DNA from 3 places in the Saccharopolyspora gloriosae genome. Region 3 is predicted to be linked to each of the others. Evidence: riboswitches for the same ligand, from Rfam matches in the RefSeq annotation. Region 3 holds a riboswitch; each other region holds the start of a gene.
What was found. A riboswitch is a leader RNA that binds a small molecule or an ion and turns the genes downstream of it on or off. The one in region 3 is predicted to bind glycine.
Positions count from the first base shown of each region.

Region 1 (5,733 bases), 1.6 Mb from region 3:
TCTTCCTCGACGACGTGACGGTGTCCCGTCGGCACGCCGAGTTCAGGCGAGAGGGCAACGACTTCGTCGTCGTCGACGTCGGCAGCCTCAACGGCACCTACGTCAACCGGGAACCGGTGGACACCTCGGTGCTCGCCAACGGCGACGAGGTTCAGATCGGGAAGTTCCGGTTGGTGTTCCTGACCGGTCCGATCGAGGGCCAGGGCCGCTGAGCCGAGCGTTCCGCGTACCGAGCGCATCGGGGCGGCGCCTTGCGGCGTCGCCCCGATCGTGCTCGGCGGGCACCGCAACCCGGTCCGCCGCACGGCCGATGATCTTCACGGCCGTTCGGCGCCGCCGGCGGGCGGTCGCGTTACGAGGTGCTTTCCGCAGCGCGCAACGGGTTCTGCGGATGGCGGTGCGGTGTATCGTGGCGTTGGGCATCGTTCGCGTCGGGAGCGGTCGGAGTCCTTCATCGGACGGGCTGGTCGGCGACGCCGCGCGAGCTCGCTCCACGAGGGACCTCCGGGTGTTCGCGGAGGGCAGCGGCGGCGTCAGGAACCGCCTCGGAACGATGTGCGGACCGAGTCGGACAAGGGAATGCCGGGTATCGGCGATCGGCCGGTACGCGGCCGTGAACGGGCCGGAAGAGCCGTCCACCGAGCGGGAATTCCGGGCGGAGGCGATGGCCACCGCCGTATCGCGGGTAGCGTCAGAGGCGTCGGTGCGCGATCCTCGACCAAGGATGTCACGCTTCGGCGCGCTGGAGGAGGCGATGAGACGATGAGCAGCGAAATGCGCGTCGTCGGCGTGCGAGTGGAACTACCAGCCAACCAGCCGATTCTGCTGCTGCGCGAGACCGAAGGCGAGCGGTACCTGCCGATCTGGATCGGATCGGTGGAGGCCACCGCGATCGCGCTGGAGCAGCAGGGCGTGCGACCCGCCAGACCGCTCACCCACGACCTGCTCAAGGACGTCATCGGCGCCCTGGGGCGGGACCTGGAAGAGGTGCGGATCACCGATCTGCAGGAGGGTACGTTCTTCGCCGAACTCATCTTCGACGGGGATGTGCGGGTCTCGGCACGCCCGAGTGATTCGGTGGCGCTGGCGCTGCGGGTCGGAGTGCCGATCCACGCTGACGAGTCGGTGCTGGACGAAGCCGGGCTGATCATCCCGGACGAGCAGGAGGACGAGGTCGAGAAGTTCCGGGAATTCCTGGACTCGGTCTCTCCGGAGGACTTCCGCGGCGCCGATACGTGATCAGGTGAGCGGACGTGCGGTCCGCTCACCCCCGGTGCCGTACCCGGCTCCCGGTGCGAGTTCGCACCGGGAGCCTTTTCGCGTTCGGCGAGCGGCGCGGGCCGGAGCGGGGACGTCACACCCGGGGTGGGCGGGCGGCTCCGCGCGTCGCGTTGACCCGCTCACGGGCCGGGCTTACCGTCGGAGTGCGCGAATCGCCCCGATGTGATTTTCCAGGTCGGGGAAGGTCGAAGCCCCGGTTCCATGATCGTTCCCCCGTTCGGCGGATGATCATGCGTCGAGCCGGGTTCTGGTGGTTCGCCGGCCTCGGGCCGGGCGAGGGGAGGCAGGCGTGGTGGAGCGAGCACCTGGCGAGGATTCCGCCGCGGAGCAGTCGGCGCCGTTCCCCGACACCGCGCTCCCGGACGAGCTCGTCGGCTACCGCGGACCCGCGGCGTGCCAGATCGCCGGCATCACCTACCGGCAGCTGGACTACTGGGCGCGCACCAAGCTGGTCGGCCCGTCGATCCGCGGCGCGGCGGGATCCGGGTCGCAGCGGCTGTACTCGTTCAAGGACGTCCTGGTGCTCAAGGTCGTCAAGCGACTGCTGGACACCGGGGTCTCGCTGCACAACATCCGGGTCGCCGTGGAGCACCTGCGCCATCGAGGCGTGCAGGACCTGGCCAAGATCACGTTGTTCAGCGACGGCACGACGGTCTACGAGTGCACCTCCGCCGAGGAGGTCGTGGACCTGCTGCAGGGCGGTCAGGGCGTGTTCGGGATCGCGGTCAGCGGCGCGATGCGCGAGATCACCGGGACGATCCACGAGTTCCCCGCCGAGCGGGCCGACGGCGGCGAGCACGAGGAGCCGGTCAACGACGAGTTGTCCCGCCGTCGCCGGGACCGCCGCACGGGCTGAGCGCCTCGCCCCGTGACGGGGGCGTCACCGCCGGTCAGCGCCGTGCCCGGCGCACCGGAGTGATCGAGCGGGATGAAGATCGCACTTTCGGTCGTCACTGGATCGGGTAGGCTGCTGAGCATCGCTGACCCCGCGCGGGAGAGTTCGCCGGTGACCTGGTCACCGGCGGCGCCGAAGGAGCAAACCCTCCCCGACAACCTCTCAGGCCTGCTGGACCGCACGGGCGAGATACCTCTGGAAAGAGGGACCACCGGTAGGTGGTTCCCCGCCGACGGTGCAAGCCCGGTCGCCGTACCGGGTGAAGCTCTCAGGCGTTCGTATCGCGGACGGTGACAGAGGGGGAGAGCAGCATTCGTGCTGCCGCCCTGTGTCCGTCGCGATGAATGAGGTGTGGCGATGACGACCGAAGACCGTATCCCGCTGGCCGCCCTGGAACACGGCACTCCGTTCGCCGACCGCCATGTCGGGCCGTTGCCCGCCGAGCTGGCGCGCATGCTGGACGTGATCGGTGTCGGCTCGCTGGAGGAGCTGGGCCAGGCCGCGGTGCCCGAAGGCATCCGCGAACGGGACCTGCAGCTGGCCCTGCCGGAGCCGGCTACCGAGGCCGAGGCGCTCAAGCAGCTCCGGGACCTGGCGCGGCTCAACAGCCCGCACACCGAGATGATCGGGCTGGGCTACTACCCGACGATCACGCCGCCGGTGATCCTGCGCAACGTGCTGGAGAGCCCCGCCTGGTACACGGCGTACACGCCGTACCAGCCGGAGATCTCGCAGGGCAGGCTCGAGGCGCTGCTGAACTTCCAGACGATGGTCGCCGACCTGACCGGTGTTCCGGTGGCGAACTCGTCGATGCTGGACGAGGCCACCGCCGCCGCCGAGGGCATGACGCTGGTGCGCCGCGCGGGCCGGGCCAAATCGCCGCGCTTCGTGGTGGACGCGGACGTGATGCCGCAGACCCTGGAGGTGCTGCGGACCCGCGCCGAACCGCTGGGCATCGAGGTGATCGTCACCGACCTCGCCGCGGGTCCCGAGGCGCTGCCGGAGGACGACTTCTTCGGCGTGCTGCTGGCCTACCCCGGTGCCTCCGGCGCGCTCCGCGACCACGAGGCGATCATCGAGCGGGTCCATGAGCGCGGCGGGATGGCCGTGGTCAGCGCCGACCTGCTGGCGCTGACGCTGCTGCGCGCTCCCGGTGAGATCGGTGCCGACGTGGTGGTCGGCACGACGCAGCGCTTCGGCGTGCCGATGGGCTTCGGCGGCCCGCACGCCGGGTACATGGCGGTGCGCAAGGGCATCGAGCGGCAGCTGCCGGGCCGGTTGGTCGGCGTGAGCGTCGACGCCGACGGCGACCAGGCCTACCGGCTCGCCCTGCAGACCAGGGAGCAGCACATCCGCCGGGAGAAGGCGACGAGCAACATCTGCACCGCGCAGGTGCTGCTGGCGGTCGTCGCGTCGATGTACGGCGTCTACCACGGCCCGAGCGGGCTGCGGGCCATCGCGCGCCGGGCGCACCGGATGGCCGCGGTGCTGGCGGAGCGGTTGCGCCGGGGCGGGGTGCGGATCGAGCACGCGGAGTTCTTCGACACGATCGTCGCGCGGGTTCCGGGCAGGGCAGCGGAGGTCGTGCGGGCGGCCCGCGAGGGCGGCATCAACCTGCGCCACATCGACGACGACCTCGTCGGCATCAGCTGCGACGAGACCACCACCAGGGAGACGCTGGTGCGGGTGGCCGCCGCGTTCGGGATCGAAGGCGGCTCGGTGGCCGACGTCGACGCGCTGGACGCGGAGACCGCCGACGCGCTGCCCGGCGTGCTGCGGCGCACCTCGGAGTACATGACGCACCCGGTGTTCCACACCCACCGCTCGGAGACCTCGCTGCTGCGCTACCTGCGCCGCCTGTCGGACTCCGACGTCGCGCTGGACCGGAGCATGATCCCGCTGGGGTCCTGCACGATGAAGCTGAACGCGACCGCGGAGATGGAGCCGATCACCTGGCCGGAGTTCGCCGAGGTGCACCCGTTCGCGCCCGCGCAGGACGCGACGGGGCTGCTGGAGATCGTGCGGGACCTGGAGCGCTGGCTCGCGGAGATCACCGGCTACGACGCGGTGAGCCTGCAGCCGAACTCGGGCAGCCAGGGCGAGTTCGCCGGGTTGCTGGCGATCCGCGCCTACCACCACAGCCGTGGTGAGTCGGCCCGCGACGTGTGCCTGATCCCGGCCAGCGCGCACGGCACGAACGCCGCGAGCGCCGTGATGGCCGGGCTGCGCGTGGTCGTGGTGCGCTGCGACGACAAGGGCAACATCGAGCTCGACCACCTGCGCGAAGTGGTGGACCAGCACCGCGACGACCTCGCCGCGATCATGATCACCTACCCGTCCACGCACGGCGTCTACGAGGACACCGTGGAGCAGGTGTGCGGCCTGGTGCACGACGCGGGCGGCCAGGTCTACGTCGACGGCGCGAACCTCAACGCGCTGATCGGCCTGGCGCGGATGGGCAAGTTCGGGTCCGACGTCTCGCACCTGAACCTGCACAAGACGTTCTGCATCCCGCACGGCGGTGGCGGTCCCGGCGTGGGCCCGATCGGGGTGCGCGAGCACCTGGCGCCGTTCCTGCCGAACCACCCGCTGCAGCCCGCGGCCGGTCCGGAGACCGGTGTGGGCCCGATCAGCGCGGCGCCGTGGGGCAGCGCGTCGATCTTGCCGATCTCCTGGGCCTACGTCCGCATGATGGGGTCCGACGGGCTGCGCCGGGCGACGCTGACGGCGGTGGCCGCGGCGAACTACGTGGCCCGCCGGCTCGACGAGTACTTCCCGGTGCTCTACACGGGCACCGGCGGTTTCGTCGCCCACGAATGCATCCTGGACCTGCGGCCGATCACCAAGGCCTCCGGCGTGACGGTGGACGACGTGGCGAAGCGGCTCGCCGACTACGGCCTGCACGCACCGACCATGTCCTTCCCGGTGGCCGGGACGCTGATGGTCGAGCCGACGGAGAGCGAGAACCTCGCCGAACTCGACCGGTTCTGCGAAGCGATGATCGCGATCAAGGGCGAGATCGACAAGGTGGCGAGCGGTCAGTGGCCCGCGGACGACAACCCGCTGAGCCAGGCCCCGCACACCGCCGCGTCGCTCGCCGGTCCTTGGGATCACGCCTACAGTCGAGCGGAGGCCGCCTACCCGCTGGGTACCGGGACGCAGAAGGTGTGGCCCGCGGTGCGCAGGATCGACGGCGCGCGGGGCGACCGGAACCTGGTGTGCTCGTGCCCTCCGCTTTCGGCGTACGAAGGCTGATCGTCCTGCGGGGGTGAGCGGGTGCCGTGGGCGATGCACTACGGTGGGCGGCTCCATCATCCCAATCGCCTCCGAGAGGAGTGCAGCAATGCTCACGATCAGCGAGAGCGCAGCTGAGGTCATCAAGGTCGTCCTGGCCGGCGGTGACTCGCCCGAGGGTTCGGGGCTGCGCATCGCCCCGGTCGCCGACGAGGCCGGTCAGGCCGAGTTGCAGGCGGCGATCGCCAGCGAGCCGCAGGGAGACGACCAGGTGGTGGAGGAATCCGGTGCTCGGGTCTTCCTCGAGCCGCAGGCCGCGGAGC
Region 1 covers NZ_JACHIV010000001.1:3,185,471-3,191,203, reverse strand. Annotated here, with positions in the region: gene garA (glycogen accumulation regulator GarA) at 1-212, shown strand, start outside; gene BJ969_RS14135 (bifunctional nuclease family protein) at 763-1,239, shown strand; gene BJ969_RS14130 (MerR family transcriptional regulator) at 1,571-2,137, shown strand; glycine riboswitch at 2,263-2,365, shown strand; gene gcvP (aminomethyl-transferring glycine dehydrogenase) at 2,534-5,431, shown strand; gene BJ969_RS14120 (iron-sulfur cluster assembly accessory protein) at 5,520-5,733, shown strand, end outside.
Region 1: another riboswitch for glycine. It lies ahead of gcvP (aminomethyl-transferring glycine dehydrogenase); the one in region 3 lies ahead of gcvT (glycine cleavage system aminomethyltransferase GcvT).

Region 2 (5,733 bases), 650 kb from region 3:
GGCCGAAGTAGCGGCCGAGACCGGTCACGCTGCGCACGTCGGGAATCAGGCCTTCGTGTCCTACACTGGAAATCGGCAGCCCGCTCCCGGTGACCCCCAGGCCGGTCGAGCGGGCTGCCCTACGTTCGATCGGGTCCGGTTCCCCTCGCCGAGTGAATTTCGCCGGGTGTGCTCGCGCGGTCGCTCGTTCGGTGCAGCGATCCGGATCTAGACCAGCACCGCGCCCGGGCTCGTGCTCGGCACGCCGTGCGCCCGCGCCACCGCATCGCTCACCAGCAGGCCGCCGTGCGTGTTCAACCCCGCCGCGAGCGCCGGATCCGACCGGCACGCCTCCCGCCAACCGTGATCGGCGATGCGCAGCACGTACGGCAAGGTCACGTTCGTCAAGGCGTGCGTCGAGGTGTTCGGCACCGCCCCGGGCATGTTCGCCACGCAGTAGAACACCGACTCGTGCACCCGGTACGTCGGATCGTCGTGCGTCGTGGGGCGCGAATCGGCGAAGCACCCGCCCTGATCGATCGCGATGTCCACCAGCACGCTGCCCGGTTTCAGCTGCGCCACCAACTCGTTCGACACCAGCTTCGGCGCTTTCGCACCGGGGATCAGGACCGCGCCGATCACCAGGTCCGCCGAACGCACCGCCGTCTCCACCGCGTACCGGTTCGAGGTCACCGTGCGGATGGTGCCGCGGTAATCGCGGTCGATCTCCCGCAGCTTGTCCACGTTGGTGTCCAGCAGTTCCACGTCCGAGCCCATGCCCAGCGCGACGCTCGCCGCGTTCAACCCCGCCACACCACCGCCGATGACCACCACGCGCGCCGGCGGCACCCCCGGAACACCACCGGGAAGCACCCCGCGGCCCCCGTGCGGGCGCAGCAGCGCGTACGCGCCCACCTGCGGAGCCAGCCGCCCGGCGACCTCGCTCATCGGTGCCAGCAGCGGCAGCCCGCCGGTCGCGGTCTGCACCGTTTCGTAGGCGAGCCCCGTGACCTCGGCGCGCAGCAGCTCGTTCGTCAGCTCCGCCGAGGCCGCCAGGTGCAGGTAGGTGAACAGGACCTGGCCCGGCCGCAGGCGCGGGAACTCCTCCCGGATCGGCTCCTTCACCTTCAACACGAGATCGCCCGCCGCCCACACGTCCTCGGCGGTGCCGACGATCGTCGCGCCCGCCGCGACGTACTCCTCGTCGGGGATCGACGAGCCGACCCCGGCGCTCGCCTCCACGAACACCTCGTGCCCGTGCACCCGCAACTCGTGCACCCCCGCCGGGGTGCAGGCCACCCGGTACTCGTGGTTCTTGATCTCCCTCGGCACTGCGACCTTCACCCGGTACACCTCCCCGTCGCCCGGAGCCCCTCCCGCATCATCCGCCCACACCCCGCTCCCCGCGCCCCTGCACGCCTGCCGAGGGTGCGAGGAAGGGAACCTTCCTGTCACCGGTGACAGGAAGGTTCCCTTCCTCGCACCCGATCCGGGGTCAGGCCGGGGGCCAGGTGAAGGTGGCGAGACCGCCTGCGGGGAGCGCGTAGTCGAACTCCTGGCCCTGCCAGGACACGGTGATCGGCCGTTCGGCACCGCCGGGGTTGAGCGCGATCAGCGCGGTGGAACCGTCCGGGTTGCGGAACGCGACGTTCTGCACCCCGTCGAGCTCGTTCGATCCGATCCGGACCGCTCCGGGCCGCACGAACTTGCTGGCGTGCCCGAGCGCGTAGTACTCGGCGTTGTAGTCCACCTCGCCGGTGGCGTTGTCGATGGTGGTCACTCCGGTGCAGTCGTCGCACGCGCCGTCCATGACCGGGCCGTGCGCCGGGTCCAGCGCCAGGTTCCACAGCACGACGCTGCGGGCCCAGTTGCGGGTGCCGCCGATGATCAGGTTGCTCGCCTGCCAGGTCAGCGTGTCGCCGAAGGTCGCCGCCGGATCCTCCGACTCGGTGCCGGAGCATTCGGTGAGGTGGATCTCGGCGTCCGGATGCGCGTCGTGCACGGCGCTCTGCGCGTCCGGCGTCCCGCCGTAGCAGTGGAAGGCGGCCCCGTCGACGTACCGCGCCGCGTTGGCGTCGCCGAGCACGTGGTTCGGGTATTCGGTGTCGTCCCAGTTGTGGTCGTAGGCCAGGATCTTCGTGTCCAGGCCCGCGGCGTCGAGCTTCGGACCGAGGTCGTTGCCGATGAACGCCGCCTGGGCTTCCGGGGACATCGGGCTGCCCGGGTACGACGGCGGATCGTTCAACGGTTCGTTCTGCGGGGTCAGCGAGTCGATCGGGACCCCGGCCTGCTCGTATGCCTGCACGAAGCGGACCAGGTAGTCGGCGAAGACCTGGTAGTTCTGCGCCGGCAGTTCCCCGCCGACCATGGAGCCGTTGGACTTCATCCACGCGGGCGCGCTCCACGGCGTCGCCACCACGTTCAGCTCCGGAGCCAGTTCCCCGGCCCGTCGTAGCAGCGGCAGGATGTCGGCCTCGTCGTGAGCGATCGAGAACTCCGCCAGCTCGTAGTCGCTCTCCCCGGCGGGCACGTCGTCGTAGCTGTAGGTCGAGCGCGCGAAGTCCGAGGCGCCGACGACCTGCCGCAACGCGGTCAGGCCGATTCCGGTGTCCGCGTCGAACAGCCGGGACATGATCTCGTCGCGCCGCGGGGAGTTGTTCACCAGCCAAGCCGACGAGTCGGTCAGCGCCGCCCCGAACCCGTCGACGGCCTGGTACGTCGTCCCGGGGTCGACCGTGATCGTCTCGTTCCCGCCGCCCGCCCCGAACTCCGCGTCGGGCTGGCGCGCGAGCTTGCTCTGGCCGTCCTTCGTGGTCAACCAGACCCCCACCGCCGGGGCCGCGTGCGCAGGTGGAGCGAGCACCAGACCGGTGCTGAGCGTGATCGCGGAGAGCACCAGCGCGGCGGCCCGCCCGGCGCGAGGCGCCGCGACCCCGCCTCGTGTCTTGTGATCCATCTGCCCAGGGTGGTCTGACCAATCCTGCCCGGGTAGCTCCATTCGGTCGCAACCCCGCGCTCCGCGAGGCGAGGAAGGGAACCTTCCTGTCACCGGTGACAGGAAGGTTCCCTTCCTCTCTCGATCCGTGTGATCCGGAGCGAGGGGGCATTGACACCGACGGGTGCCCGTTTATCGTTGCTGGGCACGTCCACAACCGCATATGCCGCAGATCCCGGGCGGGAGAGACCCCGCGCCGACGGGGCGCCGAAGGAGCAAACACTCCCTGCAAACTCTCAGGCACCCATGACCGCTCGGGCGAGGCGACTCTGGAAAGCGCGCGCTCCGGCGCCGCACCCACGGTGCAAACCGCGCACGACGCGGTGAAGCTCTCAGGTTCCGCAACAGAGGGGGAGGCCCACGAACCCGGGCACACCTGTGCCCACGATGGTGAGGAGCCTCCATGTCCCTGCCCGAGCAGCTGCGCTACACCGAGGAACACGAGTGGATCGAGGACCGCGGTGACCTGGTCCGCATCGGCATCACGCCCTTCGCGGCCGAAGCGCTCGGCGACATCGTGTACGTGCAGCTCCCCGAGGTGGGCGAGCGGATCGAATCGGGCCAGACCTGCGGCGAGCTGGAATCGACGAAGTCGGTCAGCGACCTGTACGCGCCCGTGACCGGCGAGGTCGTGGCGATCAACGAGGCGGCGGCGGACGACCCCGCGGTGGTCAACGGGGACCCGTTCGGTGAGGGCTGGCTGCTCGACGTGCGTGCCGAGCAGACCGGTGCTGTGCTCACGGCGCAGGAATACGCCCAGTTGACCGGTGGTGAGTAAGCCGGGCTGAGGGGGACGGATCTGTGACGATCAGCGTCTTCGACCTCTTCTCAGTGGGCATCGGGCCGTCCAGTTCGCACACCGTCGGCCCGATGCGGGCCGCCGGGATGTTCACGGCACGCCTGCGCACCGAGGGTCTGCTCGGCGAGGTCACCAGGGTGAAAGCCGAGCTGTTCGGGTCGCTCGGAGCGACCGGGCATGGTCATGGGAGTCCGAAAGCGGTGCTGCTCGGGCTCGAAGGGCACGATCCGGAGACGGTGGATCCGGCCGCGGTCGAACACCGAGTGGACGCCGTCCGCACCGGTGGCCGGCTGTCGCTGGCGGGCGAGCACGACATCGCCTTCTCCGTCGATCGCGACCTCGTGATGCACCGGCGGAAATCGCTGCCGCTGCATCCCAACGGCATGCGGTTCACCGCGTTCGGTACCTCGGGTGAACTGCGCGCCGCGGTGTTCTACTCCGTCGGCGGCGGGTTCGTGGTCGACGACGGCGCCACCGGGACCGACCGGATCAAACCGGACGAGACCGCGGTCCGGCACCCGTTCCGCACCGGGCAGGAACTGCTCGCGAGGGCGGCCGATTCGGGATCGCGGATCAGCGACGTCATGTTCGACAACGAGCTGTCGTGGCGTTCCGCGGCGGACATCCGCGCGCAGCTGCTGCACATCTGGGGCGTGATGCGCGAATGCGTCGACAACGGGTGCAGCAACGATGGAGTGCTGCCCGGCGGGCTGAAGGTGAACCGGCGCGCGGCGGCGCTGCGGGCGAGCCTCACCGAGCAGGACGATCCGATGGAGTGGCTCACCTTGTTCGCCCTCGCGGTCAACGAGGAGAACGCGGCGGGCGGCCGGGTCGTCACCGCGCCCACGAACGGGGCCGCGGGCATCGTTCCCGCGGTGCTGCACTACTACGTGCGCTTCGTTCCCGGCGCCAGCGAGGACGGCGTGATCCGCTTCCTGCTGGCGGCGGGGGCGATCGGCGTGCTGTTCAAGGAGAACGCCTCGATCTCCGGTGCCGAGGTCGGGTGCCAGGGCGAGGTCGGCTCGGCGTGCTCGATGGCGGCGGCCGGGCTCGCCGAGGCGCTCGGTGCGACGCCGTGGCAGGTGGAGAACGCCGCCGAGATCGCGATGGAGCACAACCTCGGGCTCACCTGCGATCCGATCGGTGGCCTGGTGCAGATTCCGTGCATCGAGCGCAACGCCGTCGCCTCGGTCAAGGCGGTCACCGCCGCGCGGATGGCCCTGCGCGGGAACGGCAGCCACGTCGTCTCGCTCGACAAGGTCATCAAGACCATGCGCGACACCGGCCGCGACATGAAGGCCAAGTACAAGGAGACGGCTCGCGGCGGCCTCGCCGTCAACGTCATCGAGTGCTGATCCCGCCGCCCTGCCCGAACGCAGGCCCGCTCCGGGCGGGCAGGGCGAGCAAGGGAACCTTCCTGTCATCCACGTGAGGAAGGGAACCTTCCTGTCACGGTCTGCTCGTCCGCGCTCGTCGCGGTGAGCCGGTGTGGTGAGGTGCCGATTCCGATCGTCGCGTGCCCGGGTCGGTGGAGCGTGGCGGCACCGGGTGACAGGAAGGTTCCCTTCCTCGCATTGAGTTGCGCACAACTCAGTTGCGGGCAACTCAAATTGGGGCTAGTGTCGATCTCGTGCAGGAGGCGGGATGAGTTCGGACTCGGTGCTGTCGCTGGATCGGCAGGTGTGCTTCGCGCTCTACAGCGCGTCGCGCTCGTTCACCAACCTGTATCGGCCGTTCCTCGACGAGCTGGGGCTGACCTACCCGCAGTACCTCGTGATGCTGGTGCTCTGGGAACGCGATTCGCTGGCGGTCAAGGATCTCGGGGCGACGCTCCGGCTCGATTCCGGGACGTTGTCGCCGTTGGTGAAGCGGCTCGAAGCCGGTGGCCTGGTCGCGCGGCGGCGCAGCGCTCGGGACGAGCGTTCCGTCGAGGTCGGGCTGACCGATGAGGGGCGCGAAC
Region 2 covers NZ_JACHIV010000001.1:5,427,202-5,432,934, reverse strand. Annotated here, with positions in the region: gene ald (alanine dehydrogenase) at 208-1,323, opposite strand; gene BJ969_RS23680 (glycoside hydrolase family 30 protein) at 1,475-2,935, opposite strand; glycine riboswitch at 3,145-3,237, shown strand; glycine riboswitch at 3,238-3,332, shown strand; gene gcvH (glycine cleavage system protein GcvH) at 3,378-3,752, shown strand; gene BJ969_RS23670 (L-serine ammonia-lyase) at 3,776-5,128, shown strand; gene BJ969_RS23665 (MarR family winged helix-turn-helix transcriptional regulator) at 5,418-5,733, shown strand, end outside.
Region 2: another riboswitch for glycine. It lies ahead of gcvH (glycine cleavage system protein GcvH); the one in region 3 lies ahead of gcvT (glycine cleavage system aminomethyltransferase GcvT).

Region 3 (5,733 bases):
CGGCCGATCCACTGCATGGCCAGCTTGAACCCGCCGCCGACCTCGCCGAGCACGTTCTCCTCCGGCACCCGCACGCCGTCGAAGACCAGGGAGGCGGGCTGGCGGTCCCACTCGCCCATGATCTCGATCGGCTCCGAGCGCCAGCCGGCGTCGCGGTCGGCGAGGAAGCAGGTGACGCCGCCGTCAGCGCCCTTCTCCTTGTCGGTGACGGCGAAGACCATCGTGAAGTCGGCGTCGATGCCGCCGGTGATGAACGTCTTCTCCCCGTCGATCACCCACTCCGAGCCCTCCTTGCGGGCCGTGGTGCGCAGGTTCTTCGCGTCCGAACCCGCGCCGGGCTCGGTGATCGCGAAGCAGGACTTGCGGTCGCCCTCGATGGTGGGCACCAGGTAGCGCTGCTTCTGGTCCTCGTTGGCGTGGTAGAGGATGTTGTCGGCGTAGCCGCCGAAGCTGAACGGCACGAACGTGCGGCCCAGCTCGATCTCGATGAGCGCCGTGAGCACCGCGGAGAGGTTCATCCCGCCGTACTCCTCCGGGGTCTGCACGCCCCAGAACCCGGCGTCACGGGCCTTCTGCCTGAGGTCCTTGAGCTCCTCGCGGGTCAGGCCGCGCTCGTGGTTGCGCTCGCGGCGCAGCACCTCCTGCTCCAGCGGCACGAGTTCGCGCTGCACGAAGGTGCGCACCCAATCCCGAATGTCGCGTTCGGTCTCGGTGAGGGAGAAGTCGACCATCGGTGGCGTTTCCTTTCGGCGAGGTCGAGGGAGTGAGACGTCCGTGCACGATGAGTCTTCGATCGTTGTCCTGTCAGCGGCGAAGCCGCTGAGCAGTGACCAGCTTGAGCAACAGAACCACCGGCGGGTTCTCAGCGGCTTCCTCGCGAGGACAGCGATTTCGTGGTGTAGGGAGCTACATGAGAAATCGATCCCGCAGCGAGGAAGCCGCTGAGGTTCCGCTGAGCGACCACCTCAGCCAGCCGTTCCAATCCGGGAGCGGAGTTCGCGTTTGAGGACCTTGTGGCTGGGGCCCAGCGGCAGCTCGTCGACGAACACCACGCGCCGCGGGTACTTGTGGTGCGCGGTCTGCTCCGCCGCCCAGGCGGTGATCGCCTTGCCCAGCGCCTCGTCGGGTTCCTCGCCGCGTTCGGGCACGACCACGGCGCAGACCTCCTCGCCGCGCCCCGGGTCGGGCAGGCCGATCACGGCGCACTGGGCCACCGCGGGGTGCCGGATCAGCAGCTCCTCCACCTCGCGCGGGTAGATGTTGTAGCCGTTGCGGATGATCAGGTCCTTCTTGCGGTCGACGATGGACACGTAGCCCTCGGCGTCCTTGGTGCCCATGTCGCCGGTGCGGAACCAGCCGTCGACGACGGCCGCCGCGGTCGCCTCCGGGTCGTCCAGGTAGCCCGCGAACACGTTGTGGCCGCGCACCACGATCTCGCCGACCTCGCCCGCGGGCAGCAGCTCGATGCGGTCCTCCACGGACGGTTCGGCGACCTCGACGTCGATGCCCCACAGCGCGTGCCCGACGGTGCCCGCGCGCGGGCCGAACGCCGGTTGGTTCACCGTCGCCGTCGGCGAGGTCTCCGACAGGCCGTAGCCCTCGTGGATCGGGGCGCCGAAGCGGCGCTGGAACCGCTCCAGCACCGCGACCGGCAGCGCGGCGCCACCGGAAACGCACATCCGCAGGCTCGGCACCTCGGCGTCGTCGCCCGCGGCCTCCAGCATCCGGATGTACATCGTGGGCACGCCGTTGAGCTGCGTGATCCGGTGGTCGCGGATGAGCCGCAGCGCCTCCGCCGGGTCGAACTTCGGTTGCAGCACCAGCGTGGCGCCCGCGCGGAACGTGGTGTTCAGCGACACCGTCTGGCCGAACACGTGGAACAGCGGCAGGCAGCCCAGCACCAGGTCCTCGGACCGGGTGTCGTTGGCGTCGAACGCGTTCACCGTCGCGTTCATGACCAGGTTGAGGTGGGTCAGCACCGCGCCCTTGGGGCGGCCGGTGGTGCCGCTGGTGTAGAAGATCACCGCCGGGTCCTCCGGGGAACGCGTCTCGAACGCGCGCACCGGTTCGGCGTCCGCAGCCTCCGCCGACAGCGACGGCGGCGCGTCCTGGCTCGGTCCGCCGGAACCGACCGACACCAGCGGGATGCCGGCCCGGCGCGCGGATTCGGCGGCCAGGGCGAGCTGGCTCGTGTGGCCGATGACGAGCTTCGCGCCCGAGTTGCGCAGCAGGTACGCCGCCTCGTCGGGAACCAGCAGCAGCGGCACCGGAACGACGACGGCGCCCGCGGTGAGCACCGCGTAGTAGGCGCGCACGAAGTCGATGACGTTGGGCGCGACGATCGCCACCCGGTCGCCCGGTTCGACGCCGCGAGCGCGCAGCGCGGCGGCGTGCGCGCGGACCTGTTCCCACAGCTCGCCGTAGTCGACCTGCTCGGCGCCTTCGACGACCGCGGTCGCCCGTGGCGTGATCCTGGCCGGTTCGGCGAGCACCGACACCAGCGACAGCGTGGTCTGCGGCTTGATCGGCGCCGAGGACTCGTCGTCGTTGACCATCGTCCACCTCCGTGAGGACGTCGCCCGACGCCGATCGGGGGCCCGCACCGCGCCCGCCGATGGACACCTGGCGACTAACGTCGTTAGTTTTGGACTCTAGGACCACCCCGCGGACCGCGGCAAGACCACCGCCCCGGACACTGTGCGGAGTCGCCGCAGGGCAACCGGCCGAACACGGTGCGGCATCGGAACGCCACGGCGCAGGGCCGGATGGCAGGCAGGAGCGCGGCATGGGCAGACCGAAGAGTCCCCAGCTCACACCGGAACGCATCCGCGAGCACGCGTTGGTGATCATCGACACGTCCGGGCTCGAAGCGCTGTCCATGCGCAAGCTCGCCGAAGCGCTCGGAGTCCGCGCCGCCTCGCTGTACAACCACGTCGCGACCAAGGAAGCCCTGCTGCACGACGTCGCCAACGACGTGATGGCCACCGTGGACACCACCGGCTTCGCCGCCGGCTGGACCACCGGCCTGCTGCGCTGGGCCCGCTCCTACCGGGCGGCGCTGGCCGCCCACCCGAACCTGGTGCCGTTCATGGCCTCCGGCCCGGCCCGCCGCGAAACCTCGCTGAGCCGCGCCGACGCGGTGCACGGCGGCCTGACCAGCGCGGGCTGGCCGCCCCGGTACGCCACGATGATCGGCGCCTCCACCAAGTACCTCGTCGTCGGCGCCGCGATGGGATCGTTCGCAGGCGGGTTCGTCGACGACGCCGAGATCTACGACGACCGGTTCCCGCACCTGCGCAACGCGCACCTGCTGCGCGAGCACGCGGCGGAGATCGACGACGCCAGCTTCGAGGTCGCGCTGCAAGCCCTGGTCGACGGCCTGCGAGTGCAGTACGAGCAGGTCACGGCCCATGCGGACGACTTCGGAGGGTAACGGGATCACGCTCACGTTCGGTTGACTGCGATGTGTGATCTCCGTAGCGTTTCTGAACACAACAGAAGACGAGACGAACACGCCGACGACGTCGAGCGGGAGAGTCTGCGCCCCGCCAGGAGCCCCTGGTCCGTGCAGGATGCGATTCCTGGGTGCAGCGCCGAAGGAGCAATCCTCCCCAACAAACTCTCAGGCCCCGCACCGCACGACACCAGGCGATCACGGAGAAAAGCAGGGACACGCGTCCCTCGCCCAAGGTGCAAGCCGCCGACGCGCGGTGAAACTCTCAGGCCAATGACTCCGGGGAGACCGGCCAGCGCACGCCCGCGCCCGTCGCCGTCGAGGGACCCCGGATATGGTTTCTGCTGGAAGTGGCCGCAACCGGTCCCCTCGGACGTGATCGGTGCCCACGAGGAGGAGTTCCGCACCATGACGTCGTCTTCCCCCTCCCTGAGAGAGACACCGCTAGGGGAGATCCATGCGTCCTCGGGCGCACATTTCACCGAATTCGCCGGGTGGCGGATGCCGGTGCGCTACACCGGCGACACCGCCGAACACCAGGCCGTGCGCACCGCCGCCGGCCTGTTCGACCTCTCGCACATGGGCGAGATCAAGATCAGCGGCCCGCAGGCCGCCGAGGCGCTGGACTACGCGCTCGTCGCGAAGGCCTCGACGATCACCGAGGGTCGCGCCCGCTACACCATGCTGTGCAACGCCGACGGCGGAGTGCTCGACGACCTGATCGTCTACCGGCTCGGCGAGTCGGAGTACCTGGTGGTCGCCAACGCCGCGAACGCGGCCGTGGTCTCCGCCGAGCTCGCCGACCGCGTCGCCGGGTTCGACGCGACGCACGAGGACGTCTCCGACGACTACGCGCTGATCGCCGTGCAGGGCCCGAAGTCCGTGGAGATCCTGGCGCCGCTGACCGGCACCGACCTCTCCGGCGTCAAGTACTACGCCGGGTACCCGAGCGTGGTAGCGGGCGCCGACGTGCTGCTGGCGCGCACCGGCTACACCGGCGAGGACGGCTTCGAACTGTTCACCTCGCCCGCCGACGCCCCCGCCGTGTGGCGGGCGCTGACCGACTCCGGCGCCGCGCACGGCCTCATCCCCGCCGGGCTGTCCTGCCGGGACACGCTGCGGCTCGAAGCGGGCATGCCGCTGTACGGCAACGAGCTCTCCGCGTCCCTGACCCCGTTCCACGCGAACCTGGGCCGGGTCGTGAAGCTCGACAAGCCCGGCGACTTCGTCGGCAAGGAAGCGCTGGCGAAGGTCGCGGAAGCGCCGACGGAGCGCACGCTGGTCGGCCTGCGCACCGATGCCCGCCGCGCTCCGCGGCACGGCTACCGGGTGCTCGACACCGACGGCGCCGAGATCGGCGAGGTCACCAGCGGTGCACCGTCACCGACGCTGGGCCACCCGATCGCAATGGCGTACGTGGACCGCGCGCACAGCGCCCCCGGCACCGCCCTGCAGGTGGACATCCGCGGCAAGTCGATCGACGTGGAAGTCGTCGAGCTGCCGTTCTACCGCCGGTCCGCCTGAGACCGCACCGCCCTCGGGGCACCACGAACCTCGAAAGGACCGCCCGGAACTTCCGGCGCAGCCCAGATCGAACACAGGAGGCAATTGCTCATGTCAACACCGGACCTGTTCAACGACCAGCTCTCGGCGGTGGATCCGGAGGTGGCCGAGGCCGTCGGTGCTGAACTCGGCCGTCAGCAGAACACGCTGGAGATGATCGCGTCGGAGAACTTCGCGCCGCAGGCCGTGCTGCAGGCGCAGGGTTCGGTGTTGACGAACAAGTACGCCGAGGGCTACCCGGGCAAGCGCTACTACGGCGGCTGCGAACACGTCGACGTCGTCGAGCAACTCGCGATCGACCGCGTCAAAGAACTCTTCGGCGCCTCCTTCGCCAACGTCCAGCCCCACTCCGGCGCGCAGGCCAACGCCGCGGCGATGCACGCCCTGCTCAAGCCCGGCGACACCATCATGGGCCTCGACCTCGCCCACGGCGGGCACCTGACCCACGGCATGCGCATCAACTTCTCCGGCAAGCTCTACAACGTCGTGCCCTACCACGTCCGCGACCACGACCACCGCGTCGACATGGACGAAGTCGCCCGCCTCGCCCGCGAGAACAAACCCCAGCTCATCATCGCCGGCTGGTCGGCCTACCCCCGCCAACTCGACTTCGCCCGCTTCCGCGAGATCGCCGACGAAGTCGGCGCCTACCTCATGGTCGACATGGCCCACTTCGCCGGACTCGTCGCCGCCGGACTCCACCCCAGCCCCCTGCC
Region 3 covers NZ_JACHIV010000001.1:4,774,368-4,780,100, forward strand. Annotated here, with positions in the region: gene BJ969_RS20745 (acyl-CoA dehydrogenase family protein) at 1-731, opposite strand, end outside; gene BJ969_RS20750 (long-chain-fatty-acid--CoA ligase) at 966-2,555, opposite strand; gene BJ969_RS20755 (TetR/AcrR family transcriptional regulator) at 2,786-3,433, shown strand; glycine riboswitch at 3,520-3,647, shown strand; glycine riboswitch at 3,648-3,744, shown strand; gene gcvT (glycine cleavage system aminomethyltransferase GcvT) at 3,863-4,978, shown strand; gene glyA (serine hydroxymethyltransferase) at 5,069-5,733, shown strand, end outside.